DNA from 3 places in the Sporofaciens sp. JLR.KK001 genome. Region 2 is predicted to be linked to each of the others. Evidence: predicted binding sites of a transcription regulator. Region 2 holds the regulator's gene; each other region holds the start of a gene.
The links. Region 2 encodes Rex, which represses fermentation and respiration genes when NADH is low (regulators of the CRP and FNR family bind a similar motif). Its sites were predicted from a motif close to ATTGTTAANTANTTAACAAT; they were not measured.
Positions count from the first base shown of each region.

Region 1: the regulator Rex is predicted to act here: its motif matches at 2,898-2,917, upstream of VSQ62_RS17290 (Zn-dependent hydrolase).
Region 3: the regulator Rex is predicted to act here: its motif matches at 6,891-6,910, upstream of allE ((S)-ureidoglycine aminohydrolase).

Region 1 covers NZ_JAYMNO010000001.1:3,351,299-3,359,362, reverse strand. The annotation lists gene VSQ62_RS17300 (replication-associated recombination protein A) at 1-1,137, shown strand, start outside; gene VSQ62_RS17295 (PucR family transcriptional regulator) at 1,086-2,825, shown strand; gene VSQ62_RS17290 (Zn-dependent hydrolase) at 3,043-4,296, shown strand; gene VSQ62_RS17285 (NAD(P)/FAD-dependent oxidoreductase) at 4,317-5,477, shown strand; gene VSQ62_RS17280 (electron transfer flavoprotein subunit beta/FixA family protein) at 5,487-6,278, shown strand; gene VSQ62_RS17275 (electron transfer flavoprotein subunit alpha/FixB family protein) at 6,283-7,266, shown strand; gene VSQ62_RS17270 (oxamate carbamoyltransferase subunit AllH family protein) at 7,318-8,064, opposite strand, start outside.
Region 2 covers NZ_JAYMNO010000001.1:2,149,494-2,157,557, reverse strand. The annotation lists gene alr (alanine racemase) at 1-159, opposite strand, end outside; partial or broken gene VSQ62_RS11320 (NAD(P)H-hydrate dehydratase) at 280-1,737, opposite strand; gene VSQ62_RS11315 (redox-sensing transcriptional repressor Rex) at 1,853-2,494, opposite strand; gene abc-f (ribosomal protection-like ABC-F family protein) at 2,620-4,542, shown strand; gene VSQ62_RS11305 (flavodoxin family protein) at 4,595-5,311, opposite strand; gene VSQ62_RS11300 (hypothetical protein) at 5,540-5,971, shown strand; gene VSQ62_RS11295 (NADP-dependent isocitrate dehydrogenase) at 6,043-7,239, opposite strand; gene VSQ62_RS11290 (GntR family transcriptional regulator) at 7,241-7,936, opposite strand; gene VSQ62_RS11285 (hydroxymethylglutaryl-CoA lyase-like TIM-barrel protein) at 7,956-8,064, opposite strand, start outside.
Region 3 covers NZ_JAYMNO010000001.1:3,337,429-3,345,492, forward strand. The annotation lists gene VSQ62_RS17220 (L-lactate permease) at 1-657, opposite strand, end outside; gene arcC (carbamate kinase) at 750-1,688, opposite strand; gene VSQ62_RS17230 (bifunctional FdrA/YlbE family protein) at 1,708-4,716, opposite strand; gene allD (ureidoglycolate dehydrogenase) at 4,749-5,801, opposite strand; gene allE ((S)-ureidoglycine aminohydrolase) at 5,856-6,650, opposite strand; gene VSQ62_RS17245 (alpha/beta hydrolase fold domain-containing protein) at 6,981-7,862, shown strand; gene VSQ62_RS17250 (NCS1 family transporter) at 7,909-8,064, opposite strand, start outside.

The sequences.
Region 1 (8,064 bases), 1.2 Mb from region 2:
GCCAAGGTGATCGCCAACACGACCAGTGCAGAATTCACCCAGATCAACGCCACGGTGGCGGGGAAGAAGGATATGGAGGCGGTGGTGCAGCAGGCGAAGGAGACGCTTGGCATGTATCAGAAGAAGACCATCCTGTTCGTGGATGAGATCCACAGATTCAATAAGGGGCAGCAGGATTATCTTCTGCCCTTCGTAGAAGACGGTACGGTCACCCTGATTGGAGCAACGACGGAGAACCCGTATTTTGAGGTGAACGGCGCGCTGATCTCCAGATCCAGTATCTTCGAGCTGCAGCCGCTTCACAAGGAGGATATCAAGAACTTGCTCAGGCGTGCGGTCTATGATACGGAGAAGGGGATGGGAAGCTATCAGGCGGTCATTGACGAGGAAGCGCTTGAGTTCTTAGCGGACATCTCGGGCGGAGATGCAAGGAATGCGCTGAATGCGGTGGAGCTTGGGATCCTGACCACGGAGCGGAGCGCGGACGGACAGATCCATATCACTCTCGATGTGGCGTCCGAGTGTATCCAGAAGAGGGTTGTGCGCTATGACAAGACGGGAGATAACCATTATGATACCATATCCGCATTTATCAAGAGCATGCGCGGGTCGGATGCGGACGCCGCAGTCTTCTATCTGGCGAAGATGCTGTATGCGGGCGAGGATATCAAGTTTATCGCGCGGCGGATCATGATCTGTGCGGCAGAGGATGTAGGCAACGCGGACCCGATGGCGCTTACCGTAGCGGTATCGGCGGCCCAGGCCGCAGAGCGGATCGGGATGCCGGAGGCGCAGATCATCTTATCGCAGGCTGTGCTTTATGTGGCGACTGCGCCCAAGAGCAATTCGGCGTGCAATGCCATTTTTAATGCTATGGAGTATGTGAAGAAGTATAAGACGACGGTTCCGGTTCATCTTCAGGACGCCCATTATAAGGGAGCGCAGAAGCTTGGACACGGAATCGGGTACAAATATGCCCATGATTATCCGAACCACTATGTGAAGCAGCAATATCTGCCGGAAGAGATCAGAGACGCCAGGTTCTATGAGCCGGGAGATAACGGGCATGAGAGGAAGATCCGGGAGTGGATGGAGTATATCCGCAAGGGTCTGCCGGACGAAAGAAAGAAGGAATAGATATGAGTTTTCGTGTGAGAGATATGTTGAAGATGGATATCTTCAGCGGGGCAAAGTTTCTGGGCGGAGATGCAGGATTAGACAATGAGATCCAGGGCGCTACGATCATAGAGGCCCCCGATATTGTGAAATTCATCAACGGCGGGGAGGTCCTGCTTACAAGATTTTATGCGTTCCAGGCCTGTACGATGGAGGAATTTGACGGTTATTTCCGGGAGCTGGCGGTAAAGAAGGTCAGTGCCATCGTCATAAAGCGCGACCGGGGTGTGGAGGATATAGATGAGAAGGTCAGATATATCCTGGAATTTGCGGAAGAATTCGCGGTACCGATTCTGGAGGTTGTCTTTGAGTTGTCCTTCCGTGAGATCTTGAAGCCGATCCTGGAGCAGTTATTCAGCGAAGAGGTAAAGCAGCTTAAGTATTTTAAGACGACCCATGATAATTTCACGGCGTTGTCCTTCGCCTATGGGTCGGCGGAGGATAACATACAGAAGATCCTGGACGCCCTTGAGAAGCTGGTGGGCAATCCGGCGGCGCTCTTCAATCAGAATATGGAATATCTTGCGGGAACGCAGGGCAGTATGCCAGGGCTTGTATTGTCGGATCAGGCCAGGGAGTACCATCCGCAGTTCTATTCCAACTATACATATCTGAGACAGAGGGCAGTCCTTGCTGACGGCGGCAGGGCACACGACCAGTATATTGTAAAATGGCGTGTCATGTATAACAGGAGCGCTTATCTGGCGATCACGGAATCCAACAGACCCTTTGGCGATATGGACGATATTGCGGTTGAAAATGCGGTGACGGCATTGAAGCAGGAGATGTTCCGCCAACATCTGGTGGAAGAGCTGGAAGAAAAGTTCCAGAATGACATCATCACCCAGATTTTGAACGGGAAGGTATTCTCCGGGCAGGAATTGGAAAGAGAAGTCAAGCATCTGGGGATTCCGCTCAATGCCGATTACCGTGTGCTGATATTCAAGCTATGGAACGAGAGTACGGGAGAGTACGAGAAGCTCAACGAGCAGTTCCATTATGACAGCATTCTGCGGGACGCGGTCATCAATGAGTTCGAGGATGTCAGGGTGAGGAATGACCTGGATCAGGTGATCGTGATACAGCAGATCATAGAGGGGCAGAAGCAGGAGGATTACAGGAAGGAGCTAAAAGCTACGGCCTTGCAGATCCAGAAGAGAATAGCGCAGAAGAACAGGAATTTTAAGGTGCACGCAGGCGTGGGGAAGGAAGTAGAAGGAGTGGTGAGGCTCTCGGACAGCTTCAAAGAAGCAAGAGATTCTCTGGAGTTCATCGGCATCTTCAAAGGCCAGAATGAGAATCAGGGACCTGATATTGCCTTTTTCTCGGATATGGGGATCTTCAAGCTCCTCTGCAAGGTGGACGATCCAAAGGAGCTTGGGGAATATATTCCGGAGAGCCTTCAGAAGCTTCTCTGCTATAAGAAGCAGCAGAGACAGGAGTTGCTTCTGACCTTGCGCACTTATCTCGACCGGAATCAGAATCTCACGAAGACGGCCCAGGAGCTCTTCGTCCATTATAAGACGGCGGCATACCGCATCGACCGGATCGCCGCGATCACAGGGATTGATTTTGACAATCCCAGCGAAGTGCTGGCGGTCAAGATCGGGCTGATCGTACATAAGATGATAGAAAATATGACAAAATAGACGCGAAAGAGAGGTTCTTTGTCTAATATAGATAAAGAACCTCTCTTTTTTTATCTTATTTCTCCAATGTATATCGTTATTTATTTATCTATAATGTGAACTATAGATAATTTCTATGTGTTAAAACGCGAGTGTTTGTACAAATTGACTATGGATGTATACACGAGATTGTGTAAATTGCCCAATGGTCGATTGGAAAGGAGGAGATGGCAGAAGCATGAAAGTGAGTGGAAAAAGAGTTGTTTCCCGGTTAGAGGAGATCTATCAGTGCGGAAAGAAGGAAGACGGAACATTTACAAGAATGGCATTTTCCGCGGAGGATGTGAAGGGAAGGAAGCTCTTTGCCTCCTGGGCAGAGAAACTGGGTATGGTATGCAGGATGGACGAGGCAGGGAATCTGATTGCCCGTATGGACGGGCAGGATAACAGCCTTCCGGCGATCCTCATGGGTTCACATCTGGATACGGTGCCGGACGGAGGCAGGTATGACGGTGTTCTTGGATGTGTGGGCGCGCTTGAGGTCTGTGAGACGTTCAGGGAAGAAGGGTATACTCCGAAGCATCCGGTAGAAGTGATCGTGTTCACCGATGAAGAGGGCTTCCGCTTCGGCAAGGGTCTTACCGGAAGCAGCGCAATCTGCGGACAGGACCCGGATGTCAGTGATTCGGAATTAGATATTTACGGAGAAGAGAGAGGGAAAGTCATGCAGTCTTACGGCATCACCTGCGGGGATATGCTTAAGGCGGCGAGGGATCCTTCATCTGTTCATTGCTTTATAGAGCTTCATGTAGAACAGGGAGCAAGATTATATAAGACCAATACTTCGGTGGGAGTCGTGTCTTCGATCGCGGGCGTGAACCGTTATGACGTTACTGTGACCGGCGAGGCGAACCATGCCGGAAGCACGGCCATGGCAGACCGCAGGGACGCGCTTGTGGCTGCGGCGGGATTCATCAACAAGATACCGGAGATCACGGCGGCGCATGGCAATGAATTTACAGTTGCGACTGTAGGCACCATCAAGGTAACTCCTCATTCTGTGAATGTGATCCCGGGAACCTGTACGTTCAGCCTGGAGATCAGGGACCAGGATGCCGCCCTGATGACGCTGATCGAAGAGAAGCTTCGGGAAGAGCTTAAGAGCGTCTGCGGCAGGTATGGAGTTACTTATACATTTGAGCCGACCTCATACCATGATCCGGCGCCGATGACTGAGTGGGTGAAGGACAGTGTGGAGCAGGCGGTAAAGGAGCTTGGTATCGACTATACCACGATCCCAAGCGGCGCGTTCCACGATTCGCTGATCATGACAAGCGTATTCCCTACAGGGATGATCTTCGTGCCCAGCGAGAAGGGAATCAGCCATTCCAGATATGAGTTTACAGAGGACGCCGATATTGAAAACGGCTGCAATGTATTGCTTGGAACTGTGTTGAATGTAGATAACATGACAGGTTCATGTTCAAAATAAAAGGAAGGAAGGTAAACACTATGGCAAAGAAAAAAATTGGTATCATCGGCGGAGGTATCTCCGGGGCGGCGCTGGCTTATCATTTGAGCCTCTATGACGGAGAAGCAGAGGTAGTCGTATTCGAGAAGGATACCATCGGAGGGGCCTCCACGGCGAAATCAGCAGGTACGGTGTGTCTGTTTGACGATTCCCTCAAGAACAGATATTGGGACGTCAGGCTCTATGGATTCGAATCCTATCTGAAGATGGAAGCGGAAGAGAAGGGAAGCGCGGGATTTGATAAGACCGGTACGCTGGTTGTAGCTACCAATGAAGAGGTTGAGAAGGTGATCAAGACCGGTATCGCTCTTGCCAAGGCGGCAGGCTATACAGGCGAGTATATCACAGACAAAGACCGCATCAAAGAGATCCTGCCTGACATTTCTACCGATAATATCCTTGGCGCAGGTTATACCGCGGACGACGGATATTTTGACGGAACGATGATTTCTAATACATATGCCAAGAAGGCTCAGAAGAATGGCGTCGTTGTGAAGACCGGCGTTAAGGTGACCGAGGTTGTCGTAGAGGACAAGAAGGTCAAGGGGCTTAAGACAGACGACGGACAGGATTATGAATTCGACGTGGTTGTCGACTGCACAGGGCCATGGAGCAAATTCACCGGCGAGATGGTAGGCCTTGACGTACCGATCTGGCACACGAAGGCAGAAGCATTCTTCTTATGTCCTCCGGGAAAGAAGCTTGATTATACATTCCCGGTGCTGAAGTATCCAGAGTTCTACGGACTGCGTGCCGGAGACAATATCTTCATCTGTAAGTCTCACCTGTCTATGGATCTTAGCAATCCGATGCATGCGGGGCAGTGGGATCCGGACAAGTTACCTGCAACAGGCGGAACAGACGATTACTTCATCGACTTCCTGCTTGACCAGTTGGAGGCGAAGGTTCCTGGAATCGTAGACAGCGGACTGGTATCCTCTTGGTTATCCTACCGTGCAGAGCCGAAGGATTTTTGGCCGATCCTGGGCGAGACGCCGGTTGAGGGTTATATGCTGTCCACAGGTTACGGCGGCAACGGCGTGATCGAAGCGCCTGCGGCAACCCGTGACTTAGCGAAGCTGATCATGCGCGGCGAGAGCACACCGTTACTGGAAAACTGGGCATTTAAGCGTCTTCTGTAGGAGGAAATCATGAATATAGCAGTTCTTATTAAACAGGTTCCGGTCTCCAACGACGTATCCGTGGACCCGGAGACTCACGCACTTGTGCGGGCAAGTTCAGAAGGTATGGTAAATCCGGCGGACTTAAACGCCATCGAGGAGGCTATGCTTCTTAAGGAGCAGACCGGCGGAAAGGTTGTGGTATTTACCATGGGGCCGCCGGACGCGGAGAAGGCTTTAAGAGATGCGATGGCGCTTGGATGCGACGAGTCCTGCCTGGTAACAGACAGGGCCGTGGCAGGAGGAGATACGGTTGCGACCGCGAAGGTACTGGCGGCGGCAATTAAGAAGTACGGAGAATTCGACCTGATCTTAGGAGGAGCATTATCGGCAGACGGCGCGACCGGACAGGTAGGCGCTATGGTGGCAGAGCGTCTTGATATCCCGCATGTGGTGGAGGCACAGGGGATCAAGTATGATACGGACAAGGCGGATCGGATTGTGGCGGTAAAGAAGTTCCATGACAAGAAGCTGAGTATCCGGTGTGCGCTTCCTGCTATGATATCATTTAACTTTGGCTGCAATGAGCCGCGTCTTGCTACGCTTCGCACCAAACGTGCGGCAAAGTCGAAGCCGCTTGTGACTTACACCAATGCAGATCTCGGCCTTCCGCTTGACGAGGTTGGTATCGCAGGTTCCCCTACAGCAGTTGTAGATTCCTTCTCACCAAAGGCGGGAAGAAGGGCGGCTATGCTCGAAGGAACAGCCGCGGAGCTTGCGAAGAAGTTATATGACCTGATTGAAGAGGAGAAAGGAAAATAGACCTATGGCTAATGGAATTTGTGTTTATGCAGAAAGTTATAAGGGTAAATTAGAGCCGGTAGCTGCAGAACTGGTTTCAGCGGCAAAGGAGATACAGAAGACGACCGGTGAGAAGGTTCAGGCGATCGTGTTGGCAGAAGATCCGGACGGTATCGCGGCAGAGCTTGACAGGCTTGGTGTGGAGGAGATCTACGCCGTTAAGGCGGGGCGTGACTGTTCTCAGCAGGACGATGCCGTAAGCGAGGCGATCTCAGAGATGCTTAAGAAGATCGGCCCTTCAAGCGTTCTGATTCCGGCAACTCCCGAGGGGCGTTCCATCTTCTCCAGGGTGGCAATGAAGCTTGGATGCGGGCTGACGGCAGACTGTACAGAAGTCCTGGTAGGAACGAAGGAAGACGGTTCTTATTACATTAAGCAGAATAAGCCGTCCTTTGGTGAAAATGTATTCGTGACCATCATTACCAGAGATGGATATTATCCGCAGATGATGACCGTAAGGCCGGGTGTGTATGTTCCGCAGGAAGAAGCGGCAGGCGGCCAGGCAAAGATTGAATATTTTGAGGACATCAAGGTTGGTGATTCTAAAATCGAAGTGATCGAGGAAGCAGAGGCGGAGAATGAGACGGGAAGCATCCTTGGAGCAGAGGTCGTAGTAGTCGGCGGAAGGGGTGTTCTTGAGGATGATAACTTTGCATTGCTTGAGAAATTCGCCGAGAAGGTCGGCGGAGCTATCGGAGGAACAAGGCCGATGGTAGATTCTGAGATGATTCCGTTCAATCATCAGATTGGCCAGACCGGGCTTACGATCCGTCCGAAGATCTGTATATCCTTCGGCGTATCCGGTGCGATCCAGCATACGGAAGGTATCAAAGATACGAAGTTATTCGTGGCGGTGAACACGGATGAGGATGCGGCGATCTTCGGCGTTGCCGATTACGGAATCACGGCTGACCTTAAGGATATCCTGGAGAATTATCTGGCGATCTAAGGGGTTGTGTTTTGATGTGCGGAGGGGGAATTGTCGGGATTCCCCTTCTCGCTATTTTGGGAAATGTGTAAGGCTAAAGAGGATGCCGCAGAGAGTGTCGGTGCCGGAGGAATGGCCGATCTCCTCGAAGGATGCGAGGATCTCGCAGGCGTCAGGAAGCCGGTACAGGCGGTTGACTGCCAGACTGAACTGCAGGTCTAAGGCGCAGGATAAGAAAGCGGCGCTTAAGTCGATGGTGTCGGACAGCCGGTTTGCCAGTTCTGATCTGAGCCGCTGCGTGAAGGGGTGTCTGTCATTCCCGGTCATATGAAGCCCGGCCAGCACGCCGCACAGGAAATCATCTCCGCTGGGAGTCAGGCCGATGCCAAGACCAAGAAGACGGGAGAGCCGGAGGGCGGCTTCCGGATAATCCCCAAGGCGGCATAGTTCATCCGCGAGGAGGAGATGTTTCTTTGCCGCAAGGAGCATCAGGGACAGGTCGTCTTCCAGGGCTTCTGCGCTGCCGAATAACAGGGCGAACCCGTTGGTATCGGTTAAGGCTAACGCGTTTCGGATACCGGAGATAAGAAGCGTGAGGGAGCGGGAATCAAGAGGCGCCGGAAGCTTAAGGTCATACCGCCTGGCATCTGCATAGGTGAAATGATAAGAGGCTTCGCCCCGAAGTTCAAGACTGCCTTCTTTGAACCGTACATCGTCGCCGGGCGCGATGCCAAGTCCGCCCATCTCTTCGGCAGTGAGGGCGAGGATCAGGCTGATCGGGGAGAGGGGAGAATGCTCTGCCTGCAGGGATAGGATCTG
Region 2 (8,064 bases):
CAGAAATCTTGCGATCTGCAGCGCGCCGTGTCCATAACCGTCGGATTTGATCACGCTGATAATCTGCACGCCGTCTTCCAAATTCTGCTTCATCATCTCCATATTATACTCGATCGCATCCAGATCGATCCTTGCACATACCCTGCTGTAAATCTTCAGGGCGTCTGACGTATGCTCCGGCGAAGGACCGGCGTCGCCGGACCGGAAGCGTCTCTTATGAACGATGATTCCGGGTCTCCCTTTGGGGTCCTCTCCCTCCAGGCTTCTGAATGCCTCGCTTAAATAAGTCAGCAAATCTCCTGCCATAACACTGTAGCTTCCCTTTGCCGCACGCGCAAGGTCCCCTGAACGGCCGTGAAGATATGTCCCAAGCGCCGCTGCACTGTGGCTTTGAAGCCCCTGAGCCATCAGACCCGCGATCACCCCTGCCAGCACATCACCGGCTCCTGCCTTCGCCATAGACGCATTCCCCGACTGATTCACACAGATCCCTTCTTGCGGCGACACTGCCGCCGTCCTTGAATCCTTGAGTACACAGGTGCAGCCGAATCTGTCCGTATATCCCTCAAGGATCCGCATCCTGTCTTCCTTAAGCTTTTCTATGCTTCTTCCCGTCAGCCTGGACATCTCCTTCATATGGGGCGTCAGCACAAGACCGCATCCTGTGCGTCCGGATGGATCCGCGCATTCTCTCAGATATTCCGGATGCCCGGCCAGGATATTCAGACCATCCGCATCGATCAGACACGGAACCTTTCTTCCTTCCAGAGTCTTCTTCACAAGCTTCTGCGATACTTCGCCGGTCCCGATCCCTGAACCAATACAGATCACATCCGCCCATTCAAGTAATTCCAGAAGCTCCTCCTCCTGATAATCCGTATAGGAAGTAATGATCGCCTCAGGTAGCTGCTGCTGGAGGATCATCCGGTTCTCTTCCGGTGTATAGATCCGCACCAGGCCTGCGCCCGCAAGATATGCTGCCCTGGCATTCAGATATGCTGCGCCCGACATTCCTTTGCTGCCCGCGATCACCAGAAGCTTCCCGTAAGTCCCTTTATTCGAATCTGCCTTCCGTATCGGCAGCATGGCACGGTAGTCCTCCTCGTCACAGGCATACGCCATCTGATACTCCTCAGCAAGCTGTTCTGTATGTATCCCCACATCCGCCGTATGTACCCATCCTGCATACTCACTGCCCGGATAGAATACAAGTCCCAGTTTTTCCAACTGGAACGTTACCGTGAGATCCGCCTGAAAGGCTTCCCCCAGCACGCAGCCCGTATCCGCCGATATCCCCGACGGCAGGTCAACGGCGAATTTGACCGCCTTTGCTTCATTCATCTTCCTCAGCACATCTGCGTATTTCCCCGTGATCTTGCGGCAAAGACCCACACCAAAGACTGCGTCTATGATGATACTATATTCATCTTCTATATATTCGTTGCATATTTTGCCGCCGATTTCCTGAAACCATTCGATCTGCTGCCTTGTCTCCTGTGTACAATGGGATTCATCGCCTACAAAACAGACCCTTGCATGATATCCTTTTCGAAGGAGAAGCCTTGCGATCGCAAACCCGTCTCCTCCGTTATTCCCGGAACCGCACACAATACAGGCCTTCGTAAGATCGAACCTCTCTTCTTCCATCACCTCTACGCAGGCCCTGGCAGCGCGCTCCATCAACTTAAGCGACGGGATACCTGCCTTATGTATCGTATACTGGTCCGCCCTCTTCATCTGAGAGCCGTCTGCCAGATATCTCATCTCCCACACCTCCTGTCTCTTGCAGTAAAAAGGACGTGTAACCCTGCCTGCACGTACATGCTGTTATTACACGCCTTGATCCTTGCTATTATTTGTGTTCTTCGTTATACCGGCTGATCTTGTAGGATAGCTGCATCAAGCTCTCTGACAAGTGCACATTCTCAACAATAATGTGTTCAGGCAGGTTCAGATCTGTATGGGCAAAATTCCAGATAGCCCTCACACCGTTCTCTACCAGGATATTCGCCACCTCGATCGCCTTCTCCTTGGGTATGGTCAATGCCGCGATCTCTACTTCATTCTCACGCACAAACTCACCCAGCTCGTCTAACATCCTCACCGGAACACCTCGGATCGACACGCCCTGGAGCCTTGGGTTCACATCAAAGATCCCCTTCAGGATGAAGCCCCTCTTCTCAAATGCGGCGTAATTCGCCAACGCCTGCCCCAGATTACCAGCCCCGATGATGATCATGTGATGATCTTCTTCCAATCCTAAGATCTTGCCGATCTCTGTATATAAATACTTTACATTATATCCGTATCCCTGCTGCCCGAACCCTCCGAAATTATTAAGATCCTGCCGGATCTGGGATGCCGTCACCTTCATCCGCCTGCTCAGGTCGTTGGACGAGATACGCTCCACCCCATGTTCTAATAATTCCCCCAGATACCGGTAATATCTCGGCAGCCTGCGTATGACAGCCTGGGAAATCTCTCTTTCTTCCAAAACTACTCACCTTCCATTTCATATCTAAAATTCATTATATAGAATACCGGGATCAAAGTCAAACTTTTAGTTGTATTTTATTCTATTTTCGTTATAATGAAAACAAAAGCTAAAAGGAGGATATTATGATACTGGCATGTCATGGAATGAACAAATCCTTCGGCGACAACGTGATCGTTGCCGGAGGTTCCTTTCATATAGAAGACCACGAGAAAGCCGCCCTGGTCGGACCAAACGGCGCAGGGAAGACCACCCTTTTCAAGATGATCGTAGGGGAACTGCCCTCCGACGGCGGCGATATCACACTGACGCGCGGCAAGACTCTCGGCTACCTTGCGCAGCACCAGGAGATGGTAAGCGGCAATACGATCTACGAGGAGGTCAGGCTTGCCAAGGCAGATATCATCGCCATGGAGCAGCAGATCCGCACGATTGAGACGGAGCTTAAGCATCTTGAAGGAGATGCTCTGTCCGCACGCCTGAATACCTATCACCGCCTGACGGCGGCATTTGAACAGGAGAACGGATACGCCTGCGAGAGCGAGATCACCGGTGTATTGAAGGGGCTGGGATTTTGCGAGGATGATTTCTCCAAACCGGTAGATACCCTCTCCGGCGGTCAGAAGACCCGTGTCTCCCTGGGGAAGCTTCTTCTCACCAGACCGGATATCCTGCTTCTTGACGAGCCTACCAACCACCTGGACTTAAACTCCATCGCCTGGCTTGAGACCTATCTTCTGAACTATCCGGGTGCCGTGCTGATCGTATCCCATGACCGGTATTTCCTTGACCGCGTCGTCACCAAGGTCCTGGAGATCGAGATGGGGAAGCTTATGACTTATATGGGCAATTACAGCGAATACGCCGAGAAGAAGCGCCGGCTCAGGGAGGCGCAGCTTAAGGAATATCTGAACCAGCAGCAGGAGATCCGGCATCACGAGGCTGTGATCGAGAAGCTTCGGTCATTCAACAGGGAGAAGTCTATCAAACGGGCTGAGAGCCGCGAGAAGATGCTTGAGAAGATCACGCCGGTAGAGAAGCCGGTAGAGATGAATACAGAGATCCATCTGAATCTCGAACCCTCCCGTGAAAGCGGCAATGATGTGCTCTTTGTAGAACACCTAAGCAAAGCATTTCCCAACCAGGTATTGTTCAGGGATGTTAATTTCGAGCTTCGCCGCGGGGAGCACGTCGCCATCATCGGGGACAACGGGACCGGCAAGACTACCCTGCTTAAGATCCTGAATCAGGTCATCCCCGCGGATTCCGGAACCTTCACCCTGGGAACCAACGTTGAGATCGGCTATTACGATCAGGAGCACCACGTCCTCCACATGGAGAAGACCATCTTCGACGAGATCTCGGACGATTACCCGGATCTTACCAACACGAAGATCCGCAATATGCTTGCCGCCTTCCTCTTCACTGGGGACGACGTCTTCAAACGGATCGGGGACTTAAGCGGCGGGGAACGCGGGCGTGTTTCTCTTGCCAAGCTGATGCTCTCCAAGGCTAATTTCCTGATCTTGGACGAACCTACCAACCACCTGGATATCACCTCCAAGGAGATCCTTGAGAAGGCGCTGAACGACTATACCGGAACGCTCCTCTATGTATCCCACGACCGGTATTTTATCAACCAGACGGCTACCCGGATCCTGGATCTGGTCAACCAGACCTTCGTTAATTATATCGGCAATTATGATTATTACCTGGAGAAACGTGAAGAACTGACCGCCGTCTATGCAGGCGGAACAGAAGACGCCTCTGACTCTGTATCTTCGGAAACAGTATCCGAGTCAAAGCTTAGCTGGCAGGAGCAAAAAGAAGCGAACGCCAGAGCACGCAAACGCCAAAACGACTTGAAGAAGACGGAAGAGCGCATCACCAGGCTTGAGGAACGGGACGCAGAGATCGACGGGATGATGACACTGGAAGAAATATTTACCAATTCCGTCAGATGCCAGGAGTTGGCAGATGAGAAGGCTTCGATCGCAGAAGAGTTGGAAGTGCTGTACGAACAGTGGGAACACTTAAGTGACGTATAAAATCTTAATTGGGGACGCAGTAAAATGATGTTTTACTGCGTCCCCATATCTCTTATCCTTCTGCTTTCTTCTTCCACGGCCGTTCCTTGTCAAGCCATCCCTTTTCCTTCCAATATGCCTGATCCACAGGGTTCATCCCCTTCTGATGCATACGGCGCATGATATAGAACAGCAGCCTGGTCTTGATCCCCGGAACCACCTGATCCGTCTCTCTGGTGAGCTTCAAGGAGAGCTTGTCAACATCCTGAAGGATCTTCTCCTTGACCGGCATAGACACACCTTCCCAGCACGTTGCCGCAACTGCAGGCCCATAAGAATAGATCCTGCCTACGCCCCAGAAGAGCAGGCTCCCTTTCATATCCTTTAATGTAGACTTCATGCCTCCCCTTGCGCCCGTCGTAATACACACTGCCTGCTTGGTGAACATCCTCTCCTCCGGCCTGTGCACCATGAAACGATACCCATAGTGATCCAGCAGCGCCTTCATGGCTCCCGTCACATGCAGCACATGGACCGGCGACGTAAATACCAGCAGATCCGCCTCATCGATCATACGGGTCACCCGCTTCATATACATCAGGTAATCCGGGCATCTCTTCTCGCTCTCCGTAATGCATGCGGCGCATCCCCGGCAGAATTCCGGCATATCCTTGGGGAGAAACAATTCAATGATCTGATCCTCATTCTCCGCTATCCTCTCAATCACCAGTTTCCCAACATGATAGCTTGATCCCTGCCTTAGCGTGCCGTTAATCATCAGTATTTTCATCTTGCCTTGTTCTCCCTTCTTCTTAAATCGTACGTCCTGTCACACCTTATCTATTGACTGCAGGCATACGCCTGCTTATCTGCATTTTTTAATTATATCACATTGAAATCTTTTTCACCACATAAAAATAAATATGGAAAGCTGACTTGACATATCATCGTTTATCCCTTATAATGAAAATACGGAAAGCAAACTTTACATCATAAGTATGATTCAGGAGGAACTGCTATGAAAACCACTCAAAAGAAAGTCTACATGCTGATCACCGGCGTCCTGTTATACGGTATCGGCTTCTGTTTAAAGTGTATGCACATCTTCAACAGCAGATGGATCATTCTCTGCCTGTCCCTGATGCATTACGGCGGGATGCTCCTATCCCTTTTCGCTGTCAATTACTTCGGCACAACTTACCAATATGAGAAATATCCGGAAGAAAGCAAGCAGACGCTCATAGATCTGAACGACGAACGAACCAAGAGTATACATAATCTGGCCAAGGCGCGGACCTTCAACATTATGACCTATGTGCTGATGCTCCTTCCCGCCGTTCTGATCGACCTGAAGGCCGGCCTTGTCGGAATCATCGGCGCGGGAGCAGCACTGCTTATATTCGGCATCTCCTATGCATTCTTCCTTGCCAAATATAAGAAAGAGCTGTGAATGGGTACAGGACATTCATCAATTTGGGACGCAGTAAACTTCCATTTACTACGTCCCAAATCGCAGATTAATTACATCTTCCCGGCTATCGCCTTTATAAATTCTTCACTGTTCAGCACTACCGGATTCTTGATCGTCGTGATCAGAGCCAGATCCTTCGTCATCTTTCCTTCTTCGATCGTATCAATAGTCGCCTTCTCAAGCCGGTCGGCAAATTCCATCAATTCCTGATTCCCATCCAATTCTCCGCGTTTCCTAAGCGCTCCGCTCCATGCGAATATCGTCGCAACCGAATTGGTTGAAGTCTCTTCTCCTTCAAGATGCTTATAATAATGACGCTGTACCGTTCCATGGGCAGCCTCATACTCGTAATACCCATCCGGGGACACCAGTACCGACGTCATCATGGCAAGCGAACCGAACGCCGATGAGATCATATCGCTCATCACGTCTCCGTCATAGTTCTTGCAGGCCCAGATATAGCCGCCCTCAGACTTCATCACACGCGCCACCGCATCATCGATCAGCGTATAGAAATATGTGATGCCTGCCGCCTCGAACTTCTCCTTATATTCCGCATCAAAGATCTCCTGGAAAATATCCTTGAAGGTGTGATCGTACTTTTTGGAGATCGTATCCTTAGTGGCAAACCACAGATCCTGCTTAATATCCAGCGCATAGTTAAAACAGCTCCTTGCAAAGCTCTCAATGGACTGGCTGATATTATGCATTCCCTGAACTATACCCGCGCTGTCAAAATCATGAACCAGCTCTCTCGTCTCCGATCCGTCCTCTGCCGTATATACCAGTTCCACCTTGCCGGCGCCCGGAATCTTCATCTCCGACCCCTTGTACACATCCCCGTAGGCATGCCTCGCGATCGTGATCGGCTTCTTCCAGTTTCGCACGCACGGCTCAATCCCCTCCACTACGATCGGAGCGCGGAATACAGTCCCGTCAAGGATCGCACGGATTGTCCCGTTAGGGCTCTTCCACATCTCTTTTAAGTCATACTCCGTCATACGCGCCGCATTGGGAGTGATCGTCGCACACTTCACTGCTACCTTATATTTCTTCGTCGCATTCGCAGAATCGACCGTCACCTGATCGTCCGTCTCATTCCTGTGCTCAAGCCCCAGGTCGTAATATTCCGTATTCAGCTCTATAAACGGCTCCAACAGATGATCCTTGATCATCTTCCACAAGATACGGGTCATCTCGTCTCCATCCATCTCTACGATCGGTGTGTTCATCTTAATCTTTGCCATGCTATATTTCCTCCTGTTCTTCTCTGTTCTCTCTCCTGACCACCTGTTCAGACAGGTGCAGATTCTTCATTACATTCAAAATATGCCGGTTGGCCAGCTCCTCCGCCAGCTCTCCATCCCGGTCCTTGATCGCCTTCAGGATCTCCCGGTGCTCCTGGATCGATCTTACCGCCCGGTTCTTCTCCCCTACCGACATAGCTCTCGCCATCTGGACATATTTGTGGAAATCAGACAATACATGCTCAAGTATACGGCTGTTAGAGGCCTCATACAAGACCTTATGGAATTTTCCGTCCAGCTCTGTCACCTGTTCTGCCTGTTCCCCGCCCTTCTTCTGCAAATGAAATTCAGACAGCAGCAGCACCTCTTCCAACTCCTCGATCTGTCTCTCCGTAATATGTTCCGTCGCCCATCGGGCGCACATCCCCTCTAACATTGAACGAATCTTATAGATATCATAGACATCCTTCTGGGTGATCCCTGTAACATAGGCGCCTTTATTGGGGATGATGGTCACCAGCCCCTCAAGCTCTAACTGCCTTAACGCCTCTCTCACCGGAGTCCGGCTGACTCCTAATTCCTCCCCGATAGTAATCTCCCGAAGCTCTTCATGCTCATGATAGACTCCCGACAAGATGTCTTCCCTGAGCCTTTGAAATACTCTCCCCCGCAGCGAGCGGTCATGATACTCTTCCATTCCTTCCTGCCCTTCCTTCTCATTCCAGACGATATCCCAGTCTATTCTGTGCATCCTCGATCACGGCTAACAACTCTTCATCCGTCAGGACTGTCACACGCCCTTTCTCATATTCTCCGTCCACCCAG
Region 3 (8,064 bases), 1.2 Mb from region 2:
TCCCTTCTTGATCGCCTTCCCCTTGCCGTAGAACCAGCAGGTCGCGAATCCGCCGATCGCAACCCAGAACCAGAGAAATGCCGCCGTCCACAACGCCGTCGCCAGATACTCCTCGCTTCCGGCAGAAAGCCCTGCCGACATCGCAAGTGAATCCCAGGCTGCGCCAAGTGTTCCATAAGTATTCCCCCACGCCTGGCCAAGAAGCGGTATGATGACCGCCCACAGCGGTTTCACGCCGATACCAATAAGAAGCGGCGCGCCTACGGCAACCGGAACTCCAAACCCCGTAATCCCCTGAAGAAAGCTTTCAAATATCCATCCCATCGCAAGCACCAGAAGCAGCTCGTTGGGCAGCAGTTTCCTCATACCGTTGCGGATCACAAGGAACGCCTTCGCCTCATCGCCCACCTGATACATCAGAATCGCCGTCCAGACTATGATCAGTATGATCAGTGCATTCCATACCCCTTTGGCGCTCTCCGCCGCGATCAGCCTGATATTTGCTTTGAAGAATACAAGGCCCGTAACGATCGTAATTATGAGTCCCACCGGTGCAGCCTCCGTTGCACCCCAGTTAAATTTTATCATCAAAATCAACAGTACGATAATAGGCAGAAATGCCATTATCCACATAAACAGATTAATTGGTATATTCATGTTCCCTCTCCTCAACTACTCATATTAATGAAAGAATGTGCCTGCATGATTTTGTTCCCTGCAGGCACATTCTTGCCAAACCTGTTACCTGACTATGAGTGTATTACGGTTCCAGTCTCGCCGGCGATTCCGGCCGCCGCTTTGTCAAGCAGCGTGATCAGTGCATGTCTGCCCTCTCCGGATTCTGCGAAACGGATCGCCGCCTCTACCTTTGGAAGCATAGAACCTTTTGCGAACTGTTCCTGGGCAATATATTCTTTCGCCTGTTCTACCGTGAGATCCGACAGCCACTCCTGGTTCTCTTTGCCCCAGTTGACGGCAACCTTCTCGACTGCAGTCAGGATGACCAGATGGTCTGCGCCGAGCTGTGCTGCCAGAAGGCTGCTTGCATTATCCTTATCGATGACTGCATTGACGCCGACCAAACGGCCGTCTTCATCGCTTATGACCGGGATTCCTCCGCCTCCGCAGGTAATCACGATATGCCCTGCGCCAACCAGCGTCTTGATAGTCTCAAGCTCACGGATACGCTTGGGCATCGGGGAAGCCACTACAATACGGTAGCCTCTGCCCGCATCCTCCATACACCGGATGCCGTTCGCTTCATTCTCCTCGGCTTCCTCTTTCGTAAGGAACCTGCCGATAGGTTTCGTTGGATTGTCAAATGCCGGATCTTTAGGATCTACTTCCACCTGTGACAGGATCGTTGACACCTTGCCGTCAATATTGCGGCTCAGCAATTCATACTTGATCGCATTCTGCAGGTCGATACCGATATAGCCCTGACTCATAGCCACGCTGGTCGGAAGCGGTACCTGCTTATAATTCTGCTGCATCACGATCAGATTATCCATCGCATTCTGGATCATACCGACCTGAGGGCCGTTCCCGTGTGTAACGATGATATCCAGCCCCTGCTGCGCAAGGTCTACGATCACTTTTGCAGTCTTGGCAACTGCTTCTTTCTGCTCTTCTATATCTTTGCCAAGGGCGTTTCCGCCCAGGGCAATGACAACTTTCTTCTTATCCATAAGATATCTCCTATTCTGCTTATGCCTCGAAACCAAGCTTCTTAGCGTAAGCCTTCACGGCCTTCTCGAAGCACTCGATCGGCGGATGTACCGTACCCGCACCGATCTGCCCTCTTCCTGCCACCTTGTTGGCGATACCGGTATTGATCACCGGGGTGATCCCCTTCTCTACAACCAGTCTTGCGTCAATACCAAGGCAGATTCCCTGGAAGTTCCATGTAGGAACTGTGAAGTTCGGGTTCCTGTCGATACAGATCTCTGTCATCTCGTTGCTGGTGCGGAGCGCATCCTCATAACCGCCCGCGCCTACGAACCTTGTAACCGCCGGGGCAGCGATCATAGCCATACCGCCCACGCCGAAGGTCTCTGTGATCGCGCTGTCGCCCATATCCGGACATGCGTCTTCTGCGTCGTAACCTGTGAAATAAAGTCCCTGCGGTGTATTGACCGGACCGGTAAACCACTCGTCGCCCATACCTGCGATACGGATACCGAATTCATATCCGTTCCTGCACATAGCGGTAACGATGGTTCCATCCGTATCCTTTCTCGCATCGTCCATAACAGCCTTGCCTGTCGCCATCATGATATTCAGGAAGAACTGATCCGTGTCGGCCAGGAACTTGATCACATCGTAACGATCCTTCTCGTCCATATCCATAGCTGTGATGATCGGCGCAACCTCTTTCAGGAATGCAAGAGACGCGGCGATATTTCTCTGATGGAATTCATCGCCCATGGCAACCGCTTTCGCGATCAACGGATTGATCGCAAGTCCGTTCTCCATAGAGCGGAGCGCCTTGCCAAGCGTCGGACCGAGAACGTCTCTCATCCAGCGAAGCCTGTTTACAACCTCTTCGTCATATGCGCCGAAACGGAGAACCTTGCCGATACCTTCATTCATGGTACAATATGCTTTGTTGCCGCCCGTCTCATTCTCTACTACAAATACTGCCATATTCGGAGATGTGATGCCGCCCATCGGTCCTACCGCATTGCAGTGGTGGCATGGGATGAACTTGATCTCGCCGCCCTCTAACATCTTCCTTGCTTCTTCCTCAGTGGACGCCCATTCTTCGAACATGACCGCGCCGACGCATGAACCCTGCATCGGATCCGGCATATTCTCGTATGCTACCGGCGGGCCTGCGTGAAGGATCACCTTGCCGCCGTTCTCTGCAAACTGCGGGATCACTTCTTTGGCGCGCACATTGTCCTTAAGTATCGGCTGGCTTGCAACCACCTTCGCGATCACGGCACGGTTCAGATCGTCGATACCTTCATAATTCCTCAGGAAGTTCAGTGTCTTGATAAGCTCTACATTGCCTCCTGCCGGCGGCTGCCAGTCGTACTGCACCACTTCGCATCCGAACTGCTCTACTACCTCTGCGAAGCTCTTAAGGCCGATATTGATGATATTCGGCTTGTCGGAGAGCAGCGCACGGAGCTTGTCTGAAGGTGCGTTCTTCTCAACCTGCGCCACTTCCTTCGCACGGATCTCCTTAACCGGCTCCTCAAAGTCTCTTCCGATAGCGCGGATCGCTGTACGGCATGCAAGCTTATTGTTCTCGCATACAATAACACCGGCTTCTTTTAATTTATTCACTGCCTCGTCATATCCTTGGAAGTCGCTTCTCGTACCGCATACCGTAGCGATAAAGAATACTTTCCTTCCCTGTGACTCTGCCTTCTCCTTCAGTGCAACGATGGACGGAAGAAGAGCTCCTGCCATGTCGGCGTGTGAACCATAGCCGAGCATGATGTCAAGGAGAACTGCTCCTGTCGTCGGATCGTCTACTGCTTCCTGCATACACTCGATACGCTTGGCAGGATCGATCATCGGATGCGGTTTGCCCTGTGTATAAGCGTCGTCTCCAAGATCCACTACCACGTTGCCGTCTAACTGAAGCATATAGCCTTCGATATCCTCCGGCGGTACTTTACAGTTCATGGCGTCCTTGATGAGCATAGCCGCTTCATTCGCAAGGGTTCCGCCTGAGTAATAAGCCTTGATGGTCTTGCCGTCTTCTGCCTTGTAGAATGTGGACTCGTCAAGATCGATGGTCGCCTCTGCCACTTCCGTACCTCTTACAAGGCTTACCGCCTTACGTGCAGCCTCATCCAGCGTATAGCAGTGATAGAAGTTCTCCTCGTGATACTCTGGCTTCTCACCTACAAACAGTGTAACAACCGGTTTGCTGAAATTAGAAAGTCTCGCGGAGATCATATCACGTACTTCCTTTGCCGGCGGCTTGGAAACGATCACAAGCACCTTCACGGAAGCGTCGTCTTCCATGGCGTCAATCATATCCATCATCGTGATTCCGCCGATCTTAGCGTTCAGGTCACGTCCGCCGATACCGATAGCATTCGTAACGCCTTCACCCAATCTGTCAATGATGGTCGTAAGCTCCTGGATACCTGTTCCCGATGCGCCGATGATACCGATCGAACCCTTTGTCACCTTGTTCGTAAATGCGATCGGAACGCCCTGGATGATACCTGTACCACAGTCAGGACCCATAACGGCCAGTCCCTTCGCATGAGCCTTCTCTTTTAATGCCTTCTCGTCTTCAACCGTTACATTGTCAGAGAACATGAATACATTCAAGCCCTCATCGAGTGCACGGTCAGCCTCAAGAGCCGCATACGCGCCCGGAATAGAGATCACGGCAAGGTTCGCCTCCGGAGCCTTCTTAAGCGCTTTATCCCATGACTTCACGCTCTCCGCGCCCTTCTTGCCTTCCGCTGCTGTGGACTGCTTCTTCAAGAACTCCTCTACCTTCTCAAGAACCACGTCAAGAACTGCCTCTTCCTGTACATCCGCTACCACTACCATATCGTTGGCGGTGGCTGCCATCAATTCTTCCGTATCAAGCCCGCTTGTCTTGAAGATATCTTTATTCGCAGGAGTAGCCATCATAACCTGGATCTTGTTCACTCCCTCTAATGAAGAAATCTCATTTGTCAAAAGCATCAGTACAACTGAATCCTGATAACTTCCCTTCTTAACAACTGTCTTTAACATGTTTTTATCCTCTCCAAATCTATACGAATGATTTAATCTGCAAATCTGTTCTTATGGTCATACCTGTCAAAATGAACTGCATCTCCTCTGAGATATTCAACCAGCTCATCCACTACCTCGATTCCGCCTGACGCGTAAGCCTTATCTCTTCTCATCACGGCTCTCTCGCCCGGATAGTATACCTTGCCGTATCCCGGAGCAGCCTTCATCTCGCCTAATTCATCACAGGTCTGGGACATATTCTTCTTGAACTGTTCAGCGCCGCAGAATCTCTCAGGATCCATAACGATGATCATCTGTCCAAGCTCGCGGCCCTTCGAGCAGTCATGATACATAGAACTTACATGCTTGCCGAACGGAACTCCTAAGAGCACGCCGGAGAATACGTCTACCATCATCATAAGTCCATATCCCTTCGCGCCGGCGATCGGAGTCAGAGCATTCACCTTATGCGGGTCTGTGACAGGCTCCCCGTTCACATCCACTGCCCAGTCGGACGGAATCTCTGCACCCTGAGAACGCTTGTCAAGAATCTTGCCCCAAGCCTGAACGGTCGTAGCCATATCGAATACTACTGTACGGTCATCTGCCGTTGGAGCCGCAAAAGAGATCGGGTTGGTTCCGTAATAAGGTTCCGTTCCGCCGTACGGCACCGCCATCGGGTCGGACTGGCAGAATGTGATCGCAGCAAGACCTTCCTTCGCACACATCTCCGTATAGTATCCGATGGACCCTGTATGTGAGATGTTCGCCATACCAACGATAGCAACACCGTTCTCTTTCGCGATCTCGATAGCCTTCTCCGTTGCCTTGGTAGCTACCCAGTAACCGATGCCGTTGTCTCCGTCCATGATACCTGAGCACGGGCCTGTCTGTGTCCATGTGATGTTCGGCTCGTGTGTGATACCGCCCTTGGCGATCCTCTCACTGTAATACTCTACACGCACCGCACCGTGTGACGCATATCCTCTCTCATGCGACCATGTGAGGATCTCTGCTGTCTGTTCTGCATGGTCCTCTCTCAAGCCTGCCTGCACCATCTTATTCTTCATCAAACCCTTTAATTCATCTCTTGAAAGCTTCATAATATTCCACCATCCTTATTATATTTACCGTCCTGCCGACGGGCGCATTCCTTCTTATAATGCAACGTCTCTGTTACAGTCTTTGGAATAGATATATGTCAGGACCTCTTCGCGTCCTTCATCACCGACTGCATAACATGCCTGCGGAGTATATGCATCCATGAATACATAGTCGCCCTTCTTGAGCGGCACCCAGTCTTCTCCTAATCTGTACATCGCCTTACCGGTAAGGAATAACATACCGTGCTCCTGTACATGTGTCTCTATATAACCATGGGAAGCGCCGATGTGAAACTTCAGGATATGCATATTCATATCGAAGCCGAAATCATCTGTAGGAAGGAAATTCTGGATGTAACAGTTCTCCATCCCTTCATAAGCGATCCACTCTAACTCGTTCGCATTGCCGACTACGGTGTAAGCATGATAGCCTTCAACCTTCTCATATCTGCGTCTGTACAGATAGAGCTTCGCGTCCGCTTCACCCTTATTCTCGAAAGATACCGGCTTATCCTCCGGAGAATAGATGTATCCGCCCTGAACAAGAACCTCATCTTTGTCCGCATTCTTAACGGCGATCTCACCCTCTACTACATAGAGGAAAGTCTCGATCCCGTCTCCGCCGATCCCGTCCTTCTTGCCGCCGGCATGTGCGGTTACCAGATAATCTGCGAAAGAAGCTCCCATAGCAGGAGAGCCAAGGATCGTCACGTCGCAGTTCACATAACCCGGAATTGCATTCTTCACAAGTCCGTCTGGTTCAAGAAGCACCCAGTTCTCTTTCTTGATGACAGAACGTGTCTGCAACAGATCGTCACGGTATCCAAGCTGATTGTTTAAATAACTCATTTTTAAGTTCCTCACTTTCTTTGTTTAATAAAATTTTAATTACTTTGGTCTTTGTGGTCAACCGGTTTTTATAATCTAATTATGGCAATTTTGTCCAGAAATTTCAATTGACATTTTAGACAAATCTAGGTCTTCTATTTTGTCTATTTTAGCAGTAATATTCAGCACATTTTACTCTTGAACCCCGTCGTTTTTGTGGTATACTGGTATTTGCCGGTAAGCCTGCAAAGCCTTCCGGCAATTGTTAAAAACTAAACAAACACTTAGGATTGGAAGCATTGCTATCAACCACTTTTTAATTCATTATAGGACAACGAAAGGAGACCAGTCATGCTGCAGACCAGAGAGATATCAATCCCCAATGATCACTATGACAAGCACGCCACCCTGTACTTCGATACAGATCAAAAACCAAAAGCCTATATTCTATATTTCCACGGCGGAGGATTATTATTCGGGACAAGGACAGACCTGCCCATGCTCCACCTCGAATCCCTGACGGCATCCGGATACTGCATTGCCGCCTATGACTACCCCCTTGCGCCCGCCGCAAAGCTTGAGATGATCCTCGCGGACGTGTGCTCCTCTGTCAGCCATTACATCGGGAATCCCGCCATTTATCTGGAAGACGGCGCCGAACTGCCTTACTTTCTATGGGGACGTTCTGCCGGCGCATACCTCTGCCTGCTTGCCGGCGCCCGCGGGGCATTTGACAGGAAACCTGCTGGAATCCTCTCCTATTATGGATACGGATTCCTATGCGACGGCTGGTTTATGACTCCCAGTAATTATTACTGCTCCCTTCCTGCCGTAGGCGAATCAGCTCTTGACGCTATTCCCGGCGGGTTCTGCGCAGACGGGGATCTCGGCACCCATTACAGCGTTTATGTCTATGCAAGACAGACCGGGAAATGGGCGGATCTGATCTACGACGGACGGCAGAAATTCTTCTATCTTGACTATACCTTACGCACCTGCAGCGAGCTGCCCTGTCCGATCTTCTGCGCCCACAGCACCGGCGACACCGATGTCCCCTACTCTGAATTCCTGGAGCTGTGCAACAAATACCACGCCCAGCGGTTCGTCGCATCCCACAGCATGCATGATTTTGACCGGGACGAGAAGAATCCTGTCACCCGGCGGCTCTTAGAATCGACCTTAAAATTCCTGGACTTAAAGCTTGAACGTATACAGGCCAACACAAAGATCTGATCTTGTTATCAAAAGGGGACGGCATTTGCCGTCCCCTTAATAACCTTTATCTTTCAAAAATCGTTCCTTTACAGAATGACTTGGATGACGGCATCATCTTCATTAACAGGTAGTACGCAGCGCCCGTCGGAATCAGGCTTACATACCAGGACAGTTTCATAACCAACAATGAGCACAGTGACCCGAAGATGATCGCGATGAC